DNA from 2 places in the Actinoallomurus sp. CA-142502 genome. Region 2 is predicted to be linked to the other one. Evidence: predicted binding sites of a transcription regulator. Region 2 holds the regulator's gene; the other holds the start of a gene.
The links. The regulator HrcA, encoded in region 2, represses chaperone genes, less so after heat shock. The targets are predictions, from matches to a motif close to TTGGCACTCTCNNNNNGAGAGTGCCAA.
Positions count from the first base shown of each region.

Region 1: a site for HrcA is predicted at 1,390-1,416, ahead of groL (chaperonin GroEL). Genes of this name have one in related genera too.

Region 1 covers NZ_JBNJMY010000001.1:2,136,879-2,145,406, forward strand. The annotation lists gene thrC (threonine synthase) at 1-548, shown strand, start outside; gene ACQEV1_RS10435 (MoaD/ThiS family protein) at 545-823, shown strand; gene ACQEV1_RS10440 (cold-shock protein) at 1,075-1,275, shown strand; gene groL (chaperonin GroEL) at 1,548-3,170, shown strand; gene ACQEV1_RS10450 (hypothetical protein) at 3,285-3,887, shown strand; gene ACQEV1_RS10455 (ArsR/SmtB family transcription factor) at 3,913-4,692, opposite strand; gene ACQEV1_RS10460 (TetR/AcrR family transcriptional regulator C-terminal domain-containing protein) at 4,759-5,241, opposite strand; gene ACQEV1_RS10465 (FAD-dependent oxidoreductase) at 5,213-6,340, shown strand; gene ACQEV1_RS10470 (SigE family RNA polymerase sigma factor) at 6,768-7,415, shown strand; gene ACQEV1_RS10475 (hypothetical protein) at 7,408-7,836, shown strand; gene ACQEV1_RS10480 (DNA repair helicase XPB) at 7,857-8,528, opposite strand, start outside.
Region 2 covers NZ_JBNJMY010000001.1:3,577,210-3,585,737, forward strand. The annotation lists gene ACQEV1_RS17330 (SDR family oxidoreductase) at 1-229, opposite strand, end outside; gene ACQEV1_RS17335 (ATP-binding protein) at 389-865, shown strand; gene hemW (radical SAM family heme chaperone HemW) at 913-2,121, shown strand; gene ACQEV1_RS17345 (DUF4870 domain-containing protein) at 2,114-2,644, opposite strand; gene ACQEV1_RS17350 (DUF4870 domain-containing protein) at 2,654-3,223, opposite strand; gene ACQEV1_RS17355 (DUF3097 domain-containing protein) at 3,283-4,107, opposite strand; gene hrcA (heat-inducible transcriptional repressor HrcA) at 4,364-5,377, shown strand; gene dnaJ (molecular chaperone DnaJ) at 5,378-6,508, shown strand; gene ACQEV1_RS17370 (DUF6924 domain-containing protein) at 6,597-7,622, opposite strand; gene ACQEV1_RS17375 (16S rRNA (uracil(1498)-N(3))-methyltransferase) at 7,804-8,528, shown strand, end outside.

The DNA of each region.
Region 1 (8,528 bases), 1.4 Mb from region 2:
GGCTGCCCGACCAGATCGTCGTCCCGATCGCCTCCGGCTCGCAGCTCACCAAGATCGACAAGGCGTTCCAGGAGCTCATCAAGCTGGGCCTCGTCGAGGACAAGCCGTACAAGGTCTTCGGCGCCCAGGCGACCGGCTGCTCGCCGGTGGCGGCGGCCTTCAAGGCCGGGCACGACGTCGTACGGCCGGTCAAGCCCGACACCATCGCCAAGTCGCTGGCGATCGGCAACCCGGCCGATGGCCCGTACGTCCTGGACGCCGTCCGGCGTACCGGCGGGGCCATCGAGGACGTCTCCGACGACGAGGTGGTGGACAGCATCGCGCTGCTCGCCCGCACCGAGGGCATCTTCGGCGAGACCGCCGGAGGCGTCACGCTGGGCTCCCTGCGCAAGCTGCTGGCCTCGGGCGCGCTCGACCCGGGCGCCGAGACCGTGTTCATCAACTCCGGTGACGGCCTGAAGACCCTCGACGCGGTGGCGCCGATCGCCAAGCCCTCCGCGAACATCGCTCCCACCTTCGACGCTTTCCGAAAGGCAGGCCTGGTATGAGCTCGATCAGCGTGCGTATCCCGACGATCCTTCGGAACTACACCGGCGGTGAGTCCGAGGTGACCGCGTCCGGGACGACGGTGCGTGAGGTCGTGGCGGATCTGGAGGCCAGTTTCTCCGGTATCGCCGCCCGTATCCTTGACGAAAACGGCAAAATTCGTCGTTTTGTCAACGTCTACGTCGGCGAAGAGGATGTCCGATTCGCCGACGGCCTCGACACCGCCACCCCTGATGGCACGCAGGTCTCGATCATCCCTGCCGTCGCCGGCGGTTAGGCGGACGCTCGCGTCAGGGCATTTTTTACTAGCCCGTGCCGAAGTTCCCATTTCTATAAACTCACATTGACCAGGATCGGCCGTCCGTTCATCTTGGGTAAAGGGTGTTCCACGGACCGTAGCCGTGTGTATGGTCGGCGATGGTCATCGCGGCGCACCCGTGCTGGCCGTCGGGTTCCGCGCCTCCGGCGGGCTCGAGTCGGTAGCCGTGGGAATGACCACGGGAATTGCCCTGGTGGGAGTTGTTAGGAATGGCACAAGGCACCGTCAAGTGGTTCAACGCGGACAAAGGCTACGGCTTCATCGCGGTCGACGGTGGCAGGGACGTGTTCGTGCACTATTCGGCCATCCTTGCTGATGGTTACCGCAGCCTCGAGCAGGGGCAGCGGGTCGAGTTCGAGATCACGCAGAGTGACCGGGGTCCGCAGGCGGAGTCGGTGCGCCCGCTCTGATCCGTATAGCTCGGTCCAAGGCCCGGCGCCTGGTGCGCCGGGCCTTGACGTGTCGCTGACCAGGTAGGACGGGGTACGGCTTGCACTCTCCTGGGTAGAGTGCTAAACACGACATTGGCACTCGGCCATTGAGAGTGCCAGCCTTGAATAAGCGATCGAGGCGACGAGGCCTCACACCCGGCGGCGGCATGGAAGCCGCCGGACAGGTCGTCCGTCGCGGGCGTCGACTCGATCCAGTGATAGCCACCCTGTTCCGGGAGGATCTGGAGCCTATGGCTGCAAAGATGATCGCGTTCGATGAGGACGCGCGGCGCGGCCTCGAGCGCGGCATGAACCAGCTCGCCGACGCCGTCAAGGTCACCCTCGGTCCCAAGGGCCGCAACGTCGTTCTGGAGAAGAAGTGGGGCGCCCCCACGATCACCAACGACGGTGTATCGATCGCCAAGGAGATCGAGCTCGAGGACCCGTGGGAGAAGATCGGCGCCGAGCTGGTCAAGGAGGTCGCGAAGAAGACCGACGACGTCGCGGGTGACGGCACCACCACGGCCACCGTGCTGGCCCAGGCGCTGGTCCGTGAGGGCCTGCGCAACGTCGCCGCCGGCGCCAACCCGATGTCGCTGAAGCGGGGTATCGAGTCCGCGGTCGAGCGGGTGAGCGAAGAGCTCTCCAAGATCGCCAAGGACGTGGAGACCAAGGAGCAGATCGCCTCCACCGCCTCCATCTCCGCCGGTGACACCTCGATCGGCGAGATGATCGCCGAGGCGATGGACAAGGTCGGCAAGGAAGGCGTGATCACGGTCGAGGAGAGCCAGACCTTCGGTCTGGAGCTCGAGCTGACCGAGGGCATGCGCTTCGACAAGGGCTACGTGTCGCACTACTTCGTGACCGACCCGGAGCGCATGGAGGCCGTCTTCGACGACCCCTACATCCTCATCGCCAGCTCGAAGATCTCGGCCAACAAGGACCTCGTTCCGGTCCTCGAGCAGGTCATGCAGAGCGGCAAGCCGCTCGTCATCATCGCCGAGGACGTCGAGGGCGAGGCCCTGGCCACCCTGGTCGTCAACAAGATCCGCGGTGTCTTCAAGTCCGTCGCCGTCAAGGCCCCGGGCTTCGGTGACCGCCGCAAGGCCATGCTGCAGGACATCGCGATCCTGACCGGTGGCCAGGTCGTCTCCGAGGACATCGGCCTCAAGCTCGAGAACACCACGCTGGACATGCTCGGCCAGGCCAAGCGCGTCGTGGTGACCAAGGACGAGACCACCATCGTCGACGGTGCGGGCAACCCGGACGACATCGCCGGTCGCGTCAACGAGATCCGCGTCGAGATCGACAACAGCGACTCGGACTACGACCGCGAGAAGCTCCAGGAGCGCCTCGCCAAGCTCGCCGGCGGCGTCGCCGTCATCAAGGCGGGCGCGGCCACCGAGGTGGAGCTCAAGGAGCGCAAGCACCGCATCGAGGACGCCGTCCGCAACGCCAAGGCCGCGGTCGAGGAGGGCATCGTCCCCGGTGGCGGCGTCGCGCTGCTGCAGGCGGGCACGGGCGCGTTCGACAAGATCGAGCTTGAGGGTGACGAGGCCACCGGTGCCTCCATCGTCAAGCGCGCGCTGGAGGAGCCCCTCAAGCAGATCGCCGTCAACGCCGGCCTCGAGGGCGGCGTCGTGGCCGAGCGGGTGCGCTCGCTAGAGCCGGGCCAGGGCCTCAACGCCGCGTCCGGTGAGTACGTCAACATGTTCGAGGCCGGGATCATCGACCCGGCCAAGGTGACGCGTTCGGCGCTGCAGAACGCCGCGTCCATCGCGGCGCTGTTCCTGACGACCGAGGCCGTCGTCGCCGAAAAGCCCGAGAAGGAGAAGGCTCCGGCCGCTCCCGACGCGGGTGGCATGGACTTCTGAGTCCGACAACGTCAGGGGCGGTCCTCGGTGCTGGGGCCGCCCCTTTCGTTATGCCTCTTTTCAGGCGAAACGAATACCGTCCGCGGACTGCCGCGTCGGTCGTACACTTCGCGCGTGGACCTTTTCAACACCCCTGTGCTCGTTTACGACCAGCCGCCGGAGATGTTCTCGGTCGAGGCGAAGTACACCATCTGGAACCCGCAGGGCCAGCCGGTCGCCAATGTCGCGGAACAGGGCGTGAACGGAGCCCAGAAGGCCTGGCGGGTCCTCAACCAGCGCCGCAACGACCAGGCCAAGCGCGACCTCCTGGTGACCAGGCCCGACGGCATGCCCTATTTCTGGGTGAACAAGCCGTACTCCTACGTCGGCACACCGAAGATCGACGTCGTCACGCCGCAGGGGCAGTTGATCGGCCATCTCCGTAAGCGGGCCCTGCAGGGCTACGAGATGCTCGACGCGTACGAGCGCCAGATCGGCTACTTCGACCATCTGAGCTCCCAGGTGACCGACTGGCAGAACGTCCAGATCGCGACCTTCCGGCGGGCCGGAGGCGTGGGCGACTACATCTCGCAGATGTTCAGCGGCGCCGACCGCTACGTGCTGCAGCTCAACTTCCAGCTCCCCGAGCCGATCCGCACGCTGACGCTGGCCTGCCCGCTCGCCTACGACACCACCCGGTCCTCCAACCGCGGGATGGGCGGCTTCCTGGGCATCTGAGGGGTCCTGTCCGGGGGCCGCTTTCTCACAGCGGCTCGCCGGACTCCAGGAGCGACTTGAGGCTGGCGATGACGTGCGGCCAGCCGTTGCTCACGTCCGGGAGTACGGCGCTGTCGGGATCGAAGCCGTCATGGATCACGGTGAGCTTCACCGTCGCCCCGGTCGGCTCCAGCTCGAACGTGACCTTCGACCGGGGTTCGGCGGCCAGTGCGGCCAGGGCGTCCGCGGACTTGCCGGCGTACTCCGCCCACTCGGGCGTGAAGGTGTGCCAGGTGTAGGACAGCCGCCGGTACGGCTCGCTGACCAGCACCAGCTGCTCCGGATCGGCCGTCTCGAACCCGCCCTCGCGCCAGGTCATCGGCGCGCCCGCCGACCAGTCCGTACCGAACTCGACGCCCCAGTAGCGCTTGGTGAACACCGGGTCGGTGAGCGCCTGCCAGAGCTGTTCGGGCGTGGTCCGGATGTAGGTGACGTAGACGAACTCGGGCCTGCTCATCAGGCGGTCCTCCAGTGAGGTCTTCAGGTCGGCGAGCGCGCGCACCCGCTCGCGGTCGTACCGGCTGATCCAGCGTTCGGTGATCTCGTTGATGGGCGCGGCGTTGAGGTGGTGCAGCTTCTCCCGGCCGTGCCAGGCGGTCGTCACGAGGCCGGCGGCCTCCAGCACGGCGAGGTGCTTGGCGACGGCCTGCCGGGTCATGCCGGACTCGGCGCACAACTCCCGCAGGCTCTGCCCGCCCCGCGTGTTGAGGCTGTCGAGCAGCCGCCGGCGTGTGGCGTCGGCGAGCGCCTTGAAGACCGCGTCCATTCCCATCCCTCGAACAAAGGCAACCTTTCGGTTGCGGTGAAATTTAGGCAACTGGAAGGTTGCATGTCAAGGCGACTCGGTGCGGCCCGCCTGGACGGCCAGTTCCTTGCAGATCCCGACGAGGCCGAGTTCGAACCGGTGCGTGAGCCCCGGGCGGCCGGTGAGGTCGTCGGCCACGGCCACCAGGTCGGGGTAGCGGTCGGCGGGCAGGCCGCGGAGGAACTCGTTGACCTGGGTCAGGCGTGCCTGGTTGGCGGCGCCCTTGCCGAAGGCCACCTCCTGGCCGGCGAAACCGACGACGTAGAACATCAGGAGCAGGTAGCCGTAGCCGGAGAGGCGGTCGTCGAAGCCGGCCCGGCGCAGGACGCCGATGACGTGGTCGGCCAGCCGCAGCCCGTTCGGGCCGAACGGTATCCGCCCGGGCAGCAGCCTGACCACCGAGGGATGCGCCAGGAGGACCTGGCGCAGTTCGAGCCCGATGGCGACCAGTCGCTCCATCCAGTCGCGGCCGTCATCCTCTGTGCTCCGGCGACGGAGGATCGGCTTCACCGTCTACGAGAGCGACCAGTCCCTGACCTCGCGTCCCCAGGGCTACCGCATCCACGTCGACGAGCACGGTGACCAGGCGCTGGCCCGGGTCCTGCCCGCCGACCTGTACCGGCTGTTCCGCGCCACCGCCGGTGTGCCGCGGACGCGCACACCGGTGTTCGACGACCAGCTCACCAGGCTGACCGTGCTCGAACCCGCCGACGACGGCGTGCACCTGGCGGTCAACCGGCTGACGTTACGGCAGATCCTGCTCAGCGGCGTGCGGGACGCCGTCGTCTTCGGCAGGCGGCTGACCCGCCACACCACGGCGGCCGACGGCCGCGTCACCGCGCACTTCGCCGACGGCACCCGGGTGACCGGGGACGTCCTCGTGGCCGCCGACGGCGTGAACTCCGCCGTGCGCCGCCAGTACCTGCCGCATGCCCGCGTGGTGGACACCGGGCTACGCCAGTTCTACGGCAAGGTGCCGCTGGACGAGCGGACCCGGCACCTGTTCCTCCCGGAGATGCACGCCGTGTTCACCCCGATCGTCGGGCCGAACAAGAACTATGTCGGCGTCGCGCCGGTGGAGTACCCCGAACCGGTGACGCGGGCCGTCACCCGTCTGGCCCCCGGCGTACGGCTGACCGACACCACCGACTACATGACGTGCTCGTTCGGTTCGCGCCCCGAGTTCCTGCCGTGTACGGACGAGGAACTGCACGCCATGTCCGGCGAACGGCTGCGGGCGATGACCCTGCGAATGATCGAAGGCTGGCATCCCCGGGTCCGCCGGATCATCGAGCACTGGCGATCCGGCACGGTCTTCCCGCTGACGCTGCGCACCAGCGTGCCGATCGACCCGTGGCCCACGACCAATGTCACGCTGCTCGGGGACGCGATCCACGTGATGAGCCCGGCCGCGGGCGTCGGCGCCAACACCGCCCTGCGCGACGCCGCCGGCCTCGCCACCGCGCTCGGCCGGATCGCCCACGGCGAACCGCTCATCCCGGCGCTGGCCGCGTACGAGGCGGAAATGATCGCCTACGGCTTCGCCGCGGTGCGTACCTCCGCGGCCAACGGTCACCGCATGCTCGGCCAGGACCCCCTGCCCGCCTAGTTTCCGGCGGAAATCCGAAGGACCATGACAACCGATCGGCGGGCGAAAGGGGTTCATGGGGGTGTAGGGACAACGAGAGGGGACCTTTGATGACCGACCGCAGACGCCGCCGGGCGACGAGAGTGCTGGTGAGAGCCGGAGCGGCCGCCGCCGTCATCGCGGGAGTGTGGGCGGGCGGCACCGCCATCGCCGCGAGCGCCCACCACGGGCCGTCGATCACCCGGGTGGCCGACGACGCGCCGGCGGCGAGGCCCCGGCGCACCGAGTCGCGCCCGCCGGCTCCCGTGCCTTCCGACATCCGCACTCCCGTTCCCACGCCGACCGCTCCCGGTAGCCGTCCGCCCACTCCCGTACCGAGCACTCCGGACAGCCGCCCGCCCACACCCGTGCCGAGCGCTCCTGCCAGCCGTACGCCGGAGCCCCGGCCGTGCACGCCGGTGCCCACGCCGACCCGCGCCACCCGCCCGACGCCGCGTCCGGTGCCGACCCCGTGCGCCGTGCCGACGCGTCCCGGACTGGGCTAGGTGGCACGCTGTCGAGCCTGAACGATGACGACGCCCGCGGAGGCGACGGCGGCGAGCTCACCTTCGACGAGTTCGTGGCCGCCTCCGCGGGCCGGCTGCTGCGCACCGCGGTCTTCCTGGTCTACGACCGCCATCTGGCCGAGGACCTCCTGCAGACGACGTACGAGCGGGTCGCCCGCCGCTGGACGCGGGTCCGGCGCGGCGGCCGGCCGGAGGCGTACGCGCGGACCGTGCTGGTCAACCTCGCCATCGACGACCGCAAGCGCCGCAAGAGACGGTCCGACGTGCCGGTGGGCGGCGCGGAGGACGTGGACCGGCTCGCGGACGCGCGGCGGGCGTACGACGACGGGGGAACGACGCTGGACGACGTCCTGGTACGGCTGCCCGTCAAGCAGCGGGCCGTGATGGTGCTGCGCTACTGGTGCGGGCTGAACGAACACGAGATCGCCGAAGCCCTCGGCGTCTCACGAGGAACGGTCAAGAGCCACACGGCACGGGCGATGCTCGCGCTGAGGCGCGAACTGGCGGAGGAGGGCTCGCGGCATGCGTGACGACCTCGAGGACCTGCTCACCGAGCACTATCGGCGCGCCGCCGAGGACATCGAACCGGACGCCGGGCTGATCGACCGCTGTCGCGGCGCCGCGCGTACGGGGTGGGCGTTCCCGGCCCGGTGGGGACCGCTCGTGGCCGCGGCGGCGGTGGCGCTGGCCGTGCTGACGGGGTGGCTGCTGTGGCCGGACCGGCGTCCGGCATCGGTGCCGCCGCCGGTCTCACCGGTCAGGTCGGCTCCGCCGGCGTCGCCGAGCGGCGGCGTGCCGGTCACGCCACGGCCGACGCCGACCGGCGTGCGGCCGCCGCAGGCGCGCAGCCCGGCGGATCGGACACCGACCCCGCGGCCGACCCCGCGGTCGGTGAACCCGTCACCGCCACGCTCGGCGATGCCGCCCGTACCGTCGGCGTCCCCGCGCTGAGCCGGGCGCGCACCGCGGAGTCAGATCTCCTCGTCGGCGAGGACGGCGTCGGCGTCGACGATGCGGTAGGCGTAGCCCTGCTCGGCGAGGAAGCGCTGCCGGTGGGCGGCGTAGTCCTGGTCGAGGGTGTCGCGGGCGACCACGGAGTAGAAGCGCGCGCCCTTGCCGGACGACTTCGGGCGCAGCACCCGGCCGAGGCGCTGGGCCTCCTCCTGGCGTGACCCGAACGTCCCCGACACCTGGACGGCGACGGCCGCCTCGGGCAGGTCGATGGAGAAGTTGGCCACCTTCGAGACGATCAGCACCGAGATCTCGCCGGACCGGAAGGCGTCGAACAGCCGCTCGCGCTCCTTGATCTTCGTCTCGCCCTTGATCACCGGGGCGTCCAGGCGTTCGCCGAGCTCGTCGAGCTGGTCGATGTACTGGCCGATGACCAGGGTCTGCTCGCCCCGGTGGCGGTCGACCAGGGCCTGCACGACCGACGACTTGGTCGGCGTCGTCGCGCAGAAGCGGTAGCGGTCCTCCTGTTCGGCCGTGGCGTACGCGAGCCGCTCGGACTCGGTCAGGGTCACGCGCACCTCGACGCAGTCCGCCGGGGCGATCCAGCCCTGCGCCTCCATCTCCTTCCACGGAGCGTCGTACCGCTTGGGGCCGATGAGGGAGAACACATCGCCCTCGCGGCCGTCCTCGCG
Region 2 (8,528 bases):
CCGCGGCGTCGATCGCGGTGCGGACGGCGTCGGCGTCGGTGACGTCGGCCTGGTAGACGTGGGCCCGGCCGCCCGCACGCGCGTCGACGGTCTCGGCGAGAGCGGCGAGCCGGTCGCGGCGCCGGGCGAGCAACGCGACGGTCGCCCCTTCGGCGGCGAGCGCTTGCGCGACCGCGGCGCCGATGCCGCTCGACGCGCCGGTGACGACTGCTGAGGTGTCGCTGAGCACGGTATTCAGCCGATCTGTCGGTTCTTCGGTCGGGTGGGCTCGCCGGTCGTGGTGCGGCGAGCCGGACAACATCCTGGAACGAGGTTCGGTGTTTTTGCGTCACACGGGGGTAGACACGCCGTGCTCGCGGTTCGACGGGGAGGAACATTGGACGCTGCCATGGCAGGGCGGGGAGTTCGCCGTGACGACTCACCGCGCGATGCGGACGGCGGCGCCGCGGGGGACACGGCGCCGCGCAGCACCATCACCCTGCCGGGCGTCGAGCGTTCGGTGGCGAACGGCCGCCGGTTCGTACGCGAGACGCTCGGGTCGTGGCATCCCGCTCTGGAGAAGGTCGCCCTGGGGGTGAGCGAGCTCGCCACCAACGCGATCGTGCACACGCCGAGCGGTGACGGGGGACAGATCACCATCGGCCTGTCCGCGTACGGGGAGGTCGTCCGCGCGGAGGTCACCAACGACGGCGCGACGGCGAGCAGGCCACGGCTCCGCCGCGACGCTCAGTCGGAGAGCGGCCGGGGCATCCTGATCGTCGACGCGCTCGCGGAGGCCTGGGGCGTGATCGAGCGCTCCGGGCGTACGACGGTGTGGGCGGAGTTCCGCGGCGCGTCCTGGCGGCTTCCGGTGCCCGGCGTCTGACCGGGGCCACGGCGCGGGCACCCCCGCGGGGGCGGCACACTTGAGACGTGCCATCGACGCTGCCCGACGGGGACCCGGTACCAAGAGACGGAGCGCTGCCCGCGAGCGCCCTGGCCGGCCTGGGCACTCGTCCGTTCGGCTTCTACGTGCACGTGCCGTTCTGCGTCACGCGCTGCGGCTACTGCGACTTCAACACCTACACCGCGACCGAGCTGCGCGGCGCCTCACGCGAGTCCTACGCCGACACGGCGATCGCCGAGATCCGCATGGCGCGGCGTGTGCTGGGCGACGCCGACCTGCCGGTGGAGACGGTGTTCGTCGGCGGCGGCACGCCCACGCTGTTGCCGGCGGGCGACCTCGGCCGGGTGCTGGAGGCGATCGGCAAGGAGTTCGGGCTGGCCGCCGGCGCGGAGGTCACCACCGAGTCCAACCCCGAGACGGCCGATCTCGCGTACCTGTCCGAGCTGCGCGAGGCGGGCTTCACCCGCGTGTCGTTCGGGATGCAGAGCGTGCGGGAGCACGTTCTGACCGTGCTCGACCGCACGCACACTCCGGGCCGGCCGCAGCAGTGCGTGGCCTGGGCCCGGGAGGCCGGGTTCGAGCACGTCAACCTGGATCTGATCTACGGCACGCCGGGTGAGGGCGACGCCGACTGGCAGGCCAGCCTCGACGCCGCCGTCGCCGCCGGGCCCGACCACGTCTCCGCGTACGCCCTGATCGTCGAGGAGGGCACCCGCCTGGCCACGCGTGTACGCCGCGGGGAGCTGGCACCGCCCGACGACGACGCGATGGCCGACCGCTACCTCGCCGCCGAGGCCACTCTCGGCGGGCACGGCCTCGGCTGGTACGAGATCTCGAACTGGGCGGCGAGCGAGGAGGCCCGCTGCCGCCACAACCTGCTCTACTGGACCGGCGGCGACTGGTGGGGCGTGGGCCCGGGCGCGCACAGCCACGTCGGCGGCACCCGCTGGTGGAACGTCAAGCACCCGGCCGCGTACGCCGCCCGGCTCGCGGAGGAGACCACTCCCGCGCACGCCCGCGAGGTGCTGGAGGACGCCGACCGCCGCTTCGAGCGGATCATGCTGGAGCTGCGGCTGGCGGACGGCTGCCCGCTCGACCTGTTCGACGACCCGGCCGCGGTGCGCCGCGCGGTCGGCGACGGCCTGCTGGTGCCCGAGGCGTACGAGGCGGGCCGTGCCGTCCTCACCCTGCGCGGGCGGCTCCTGGCCGACGCCGTCGTCCGCGACCTCACCTGATCATCCGCCAGCAGAGCCCCGCCGGGATCCGGTACATCTCACGCCGGCCGGCCTTGACGGCGCCGATGATCAGATACACGAGATGCGCGATGGCGAAGGCGAAGATCGCCGCGATCGCGACGATCGCCAGCGCCGGCAGCCGTGCCATCGCGCCGACGATGGCGACGGCGAACGCGCCGAAGAAGACGGCCAGGTAGCTCAGCGCCAGGTTGAGGGCCTGCGCGCCGTGGAAGCGGACGAACGGCGACTCATCCTTGCGGGCCAGGTACACGATGAGCGGGGCGAGGAAGCCGATGACGAACTGGCCCAGGTACCCCAGGAGCGCCCACGTCGTGTCGTCCGATCCGGTGATCCCCGGCCCGTACGGGGGCGGGGGACCGTATGGCGGCGGAGGCGGCGGCGGGCCGCCGTACCCGCCGTAGCTCGGCGGCGGGCCGTAGTACCCGCCCGGGCCGGGAGGCGGCGGGGGATCGGACGGGGGGTGCCAGCCGCCGTGCGGCGGGCCGCTCTCAGAATCGGCCATGGAGACTCCTCACCGGAAGATCCGCCAGGCGACGAGCGCGGGCAGGCGGTACCACTCGCAGCGGTTCGCGCCGATCGCCGCCCTGGTCGTGAAGAAGCAGTCGGCCGCCAGCGCGAGCAGCACGAGCAGCAGCCAGTCGGGGCCCTTGAAGTAGGCCAGCAGCAGCGAGAGAGACGTGCAGACGAACATCGCCACGAACAGGTTGAGCGCCTGCATGGCGTGGAAACGCGCGAAGTGCGACGTGCGTCCCTTCGCGGCGAGGACGATCGCGGGGGCGACGAAGCCGGACACGAACATCCCGACGTAGGCGGGTACCGCCCAGCGCTCGTCCTCGTCGTCCACCGGGCCGCCGGTCGGCGTCTCCGGGCGGCGACGTTTCTCCGGCGCGGCGTAGGGGTCGTGGGGCGGCGCCGGATGCCCGGGAAGGGCGTACCCCGGCCGCGGGTACTGCTGCGGCCCGTACTGCGGCTGCCCCCCGTACGGTGGCTGCCCGTACGGCTGTCCTCCGTACGGCGGCCCGCCGTGGTGCTGGCCGTAGGTCATCGCGTGCGCCCCCTCCGGCGGGACAGGTCCTGACATGTCCCCTGATGCGGTGTCGCAGTTTATGAGACGCGGGCGCGGCGCGGACGGTTGCGCGGTCAGCCGTCCGCCGGGGGATCGGTGACGAAGTCGATCAGTTCCTCGACCCGGCCGAGGAGTGCCGGCTCCAGGTCCCGGTAGGCGCGCACCCGGCCGAGGATGGTCTGCCAGACCTCGCCCGGCTCGCCCTTCCAGCCGAGCGCCGCGATCACCCCCTCCTTCCAGGGGATGCCGCGCGGGACGTCCGGCCAGGCACGGATGCCGAGCACGGCCGGCTTGACCGCCTGCCAGATGTCGATGAACGGATGACCGGTGACCAGCACGTACGGCGACTGGACCCGCTCGGCGATCCGGGACTCCTTCGAGCCCGCGACCAGGTGGTCCACCAGCACGCCCAGGCGGCGGCCCGGCTCGGGGCCGAACTCCTCGACGATCTCCGGCAGGTGGTCGACGCCCTCGAGGAACTCCACGACCACGCCCTCGACGCGCAGGTCGTGCCCCCAGATCTTCTCCACCAGCTCGGCGTCGTGCTTGCCCTCGACGTAGATGCGGCTCTCCCGCGCCACCCGGGCCCGCAGGTCCCGTACCGCGATGGAGCCGGAGGCCGACAGCGCACGGCCCGGCGCGGCCGTGGGGCGGACGAGTGTCACCGGCCTGCCGTCGATCAGGAACCCGGCCTTGGTGAGCGGGAACACCCGCCGCTTGCCGAATCGGTCCTCCAGCGTCACCGCGTCCTTCGCGCAGGCCACGACCGCGCCGCAGAAGCCGCTGGAGGGATCTTCGGCCACCAGGCCGGGTTCGGCCGCGATCTCGGGGATCTGGCCCTTGCGCGGACGCCGCCAGTCGCCCGCGAGAACGTCATCGCCGTAGTCCTTGCTCCGCACGGGCCGCAACGTACCGGGACCAACCCGGCCGAGCCGGGACCAACACGCCCGCGAACCGGTACGCTTGCGCGCCGGCGTAGATCGCGGACGGCGGAATACCGGTGCGGCGAACGACGTTGCGCCACTGCGTGGCGGTCCCGCAGCGATCCGTGCGCGCCGTCGTTCATCACCGCCGACCCACCGCGACGGTCGCCGATCGCCGTACACTTGGCACTCAAGAACGTTGAGTGCCAAGCCGACCGTGGGAGGTGAGTGCGTGCTCGACGATCGCAAGCTGGCGGTGCTCCGTGCCATCGTTGAGGACTACGTCTCCACCAACGAACCCGTGGGCTCGAAGGCGCTGGCCGATCGCCACAATCTCGGCGTGTCCCCGGCCACGATCCGTAACGACATGGCCCTGCTCGAGGAGCAGGGCTACATCGCCCAGCCGCACACCAGCGCGGGCCGGGTGCCCACCGACAAGGGATACCGGCTCTTCGTCGACCGGCTGTCGACGATCAAGCCGCTGTCCGCGGCGGAGCGGCGCGCCATCGAGACGTTCCTCGCGAACGCCTACGACCTCGACGACGTCGTGACCCGCACCGTGCGGCTGCTGGCGCAGCTGACCCGGCAGGTCGCCGTCGTCCAGTACCCCTCGCTCACGCGCTCGGCGGTACGCCACGTCGAGCTGGTGCCGATCGGCCCGGAGCGGCTGCTGCTGGTCATCATCACCAACACCGGCCGGGTCGAGCAGCGCACCATCGAGATACCCGAGAGCGTCACGGAGGAGTCCATCGCGCACCTGCGCGCGCTCCTCAACGCCCACCTCGACGGCTGCTGGCTGAACGACGTGCCCGGCGTCGTCGCCGAGGTGCCCGACCGGCTGCCGCCCGACGATCGGCCGCTCGCCGCGACCGTCCTGTCGGTGCTGCTCGAGACGCTGGTCGAGAAACACGAAGAAAAGATCGTCATCGCCGGCGCGGCGAACCTCGCCCGCGCCGACTTGTCCCAGAGCCTCCGTGAGGTGCTGGAGGCCTTGGAAGAACAGGTCGTCCTGATGCGGCTGCTCGGCGAGATGGGGGATCCCGCCGGCCTCACCGTACGGATCGGCACCGAGAACCCCCACGAGAGCCTGTTCACGACCTCGGTGGTCGCCAGCGGATACGGCGCCGGCGACCAGGCCGTGGCGCGGCTCGGCGTGCTCGGTCCGACGCGGATGGACTACCCCGGCACGATGGGAGCGGTACGCGCAGTGGCACGGTACGTCGGTCAGATTCTGGCGGGGTCATAAGTGGCGAACGACTACTACGCGACCCTCGGAGTACGCCGCGACGCGGGTGCGGACGAGATCAAGAAGGCCTATCGCAGGCTCGCGCGCGAGCTGCACCCGGACGTCAATCCCGATCCCGAGACCCAGGATCGGTTCAAGGAGATCACCCAGGCGTACGAGGTGCTCTCCGACCCCAAAAAGCGTGAGATGTACGACATGGGCGCTGACCCCTTCGCACCCGGCGGCGGCGCCGCGGGCGGCGGATTCGGGGCGGGCTTCCCGTTCAGTGACATCATGGACGCCTTCTTCGGCACGCAGGCCCAGCGCGGCCCGCGCAGCCGGGCGCGCCGCGGCCGCAACGGCACGATCCGCGTCGAGCTCGACCTGTCCGAGACCGCGTTCGGCACCACGCGCGAGCTGACCGTCGACACCGCGATCGTCTGCACCAACTGCACCGGCGCCGGCACCGCTCCCGGCACCCAGCCGGAGAGCTGCGACATGTGCCACGGCCGTGGCGAGGTGCAGCAGGTCACCCGGTCCTTCCTCGGCCAGGTCATGACCTCCCGCGCCTGCCCGCAGTGCGGCGGCTACGGCAGCGTGATCCGCACCCCGTGCCCCGAGTGCTCCGGCGACGGCCGGGTCCGCACCCGCCGCACGATCAAGGTCCGCATCCCGGCCGGCGTGGAGAACGGCACGCACATCCAGCTCGCCGGCGAGGGCGAGGTCGGCCCGGGCGGCGGCCCGGCCGGCGACCTGTTCCTGGAGATCGTCGAGCGGCCGCACGCGATCTACGAGCGGCAGGGCGACGACCTGCACTGCACCGTCCAGGTGCCGATGACCGCCGCCGCGCTCGGCACGTCGCTGACCGTGGAGACCCTCGACGGACCGGAGGAGATCGACATCCGGCCCGGCACCCAGTCCGGCCAGCAGATCCCGATGTACGGGCGGGGCGTCAAGCACCTCAACGAGAACGGCCGCGGCGACCTGATGATCCACGTGAACATCGAGACGCCCACCAAGCTCGACGAGGAGCAGGAGGAGCTCCTGCGCCGCCTGGCCGTGCTGCGCGGCGAGGAGCGGCCCCCCGGCAAGTTTTCACCGGGCCAGCAGGGCTTCTTCTCCCGCCTGCGCGACGCCTTCAACGGCCGCTGAGACCTACGACCCAGGCCCCGGCTCCCTCGCGAGGGAGCCGGGGCCTGGGGACGTTCGTCGAGTCAGCCCATCGCCGCTCGCGGACTGATCACCAAGTCCGCCCTTCGACGGCCTTCAGGGTCTCGTCGTCCATGTAGTCCTCGATGTCCTGGTTGCCGATCGACAGGTTGGCCACCATGCTCCCGACCTGGTCGGGATCCAGCCGGAAGGCGCACCCGATGCGGCCCTCCAGGGGCACGGCCAGGACCCGGTGGCCGGGGTCGCGCATGGTGTCCCCGTCCGCGATCAACAAGACCTCACCCCATTCGCGCAGCACCGCCATCACCTGCTCCGGAGCGGCGCCCTCGAACACCGGGTCGTCCACCACGTCGATGTAGTCCCCGAAATCGTCGATGGGGCCCCCGCCACCCGGCCGGTACACCGTCTCGAGGAGCGTTTCCCAGGCGGCGTCGTCGCTGAAGTCGGTGCGAACGATCAGGTCTGTATCTCCCTGGGTGAGCAGGGGCAGCGCCTGGGCCGGACGCGTGTAGCGCGGGACGGGGTCCAGCCTCTCCAGGTAGGCGCCCACGGGGTCGGGCAGGCCCGCCTCCCACTCATCAAGGTCCTCGCCCTCCTCGGGCTCCCACTCTGCGGCGATGGGCGACCACTCCTCGAAGTACTCCAAGGTGATGTCCAAGTCAAGGTGCAGTACCAGGTAGGCCAGGGCGGCCTGGAGGGGCGTGATCCGGAAGAGGACCACGTCTCCGTCACCGTCACCGTCACCGCGGAACGCCCGCAAAGGGCGCAGGTGCGGAGTGGCCGCGGTCCGTTCGGTGGCCATCAGGACCAGGTCGGGGACCCACGTCCCGTCCCCGCCCAGGGCCTCGCGCACCTCCTCGGGAGCGGCGCCCCGCCAGGCGAGATCGTCCACCACCACCAGACGCCGGGGAATGATCTCCTCCTCGGTGGGAGCGAGACCACCGTCGCCCGGGCGCGGGGTGACCAGGCCGGGCAGTTCGCCCATGCGGTGGAGCACGTCGCGCCAGGCGTCGTCGTCATGGTCGGTGCGGATCAGCAGCATGCCGGGCACTCGGGTGCCCTCATCGGCCGGGGGCAGGGGCAGGGCGGGACGCATCAGCGGGTACCTCGCGGTTGGTGGCGGACAGGCCATCCGTTTCTATCGGTCCCGGCTGACAAAGTCGCTCCGCCCTGCTGCCCGCCGAGGTCCCGCCCTCAGAGCCGTTGCCTCGTTGCGGTCCTCGACACGATCAAGGCCGCGGGTGCTCCCGATCCCGCTCACGCCTACGATCGGGGCCATGAGCCCACCCCTCTTCCTCAGCGATCCCTCCCGTCTCGAGTCCGACCGGATCGTCCTCGAGGGGCCCGAGGGACGCCACGCCGCGGCCGTACGCCGGCTGCGGCCGGGGGAGCGGGTCGACCTCGGTGACGGAGAGGGCCGGCTCGTCGAGTGCGTCGTCACCTCGGCCGAACGCGACCGCCTTCACCTGGAGGCCCGCACACGCCGTCACGTGTCCCGCCCGGACCCCCGGATCGTGGTGATCCAGGCCCTGCCGAAGGGCGACCGGGGCGAGCTGGCGGTCGAGACGATGACCGAGGTCGGCGTGGACGTGATCGTCCCCTGGGCGGCGGCGCGCTGCGTGACCCAGTGGCGTCCCGAGCGCCGGGCCAAGGCCCTCGCGCGCTGGCGCGGCACCGCGCGGGAGGCCGCGAAGCAGGCCCGCCGCGCCTGGCTGCCGGAGGTCACCGACCTGGCCACCACCGCCGACGCGGTGTCGCGGATCGCGGACGCGCCGCTTGCGGTGGTGCTGCACGAGGAGGCCGAACGCCCGCTGAGCGGCCTGCCGGTGCCGGACTCCGGGGACCTCGTCGTGGTCGTCGGCCCGGAGGGCGGCCTGACCGACGAGGAGGTCGCGGCGTTCGCGGCGGCCGGCGGCGTGCCGACCCTGCTCGGCCCGACGGTGCTGCGCACGTCCACGGCGGGCGTGGCCGCCGCCTCGGTGCTGCTGAGCCGTACGGGCCG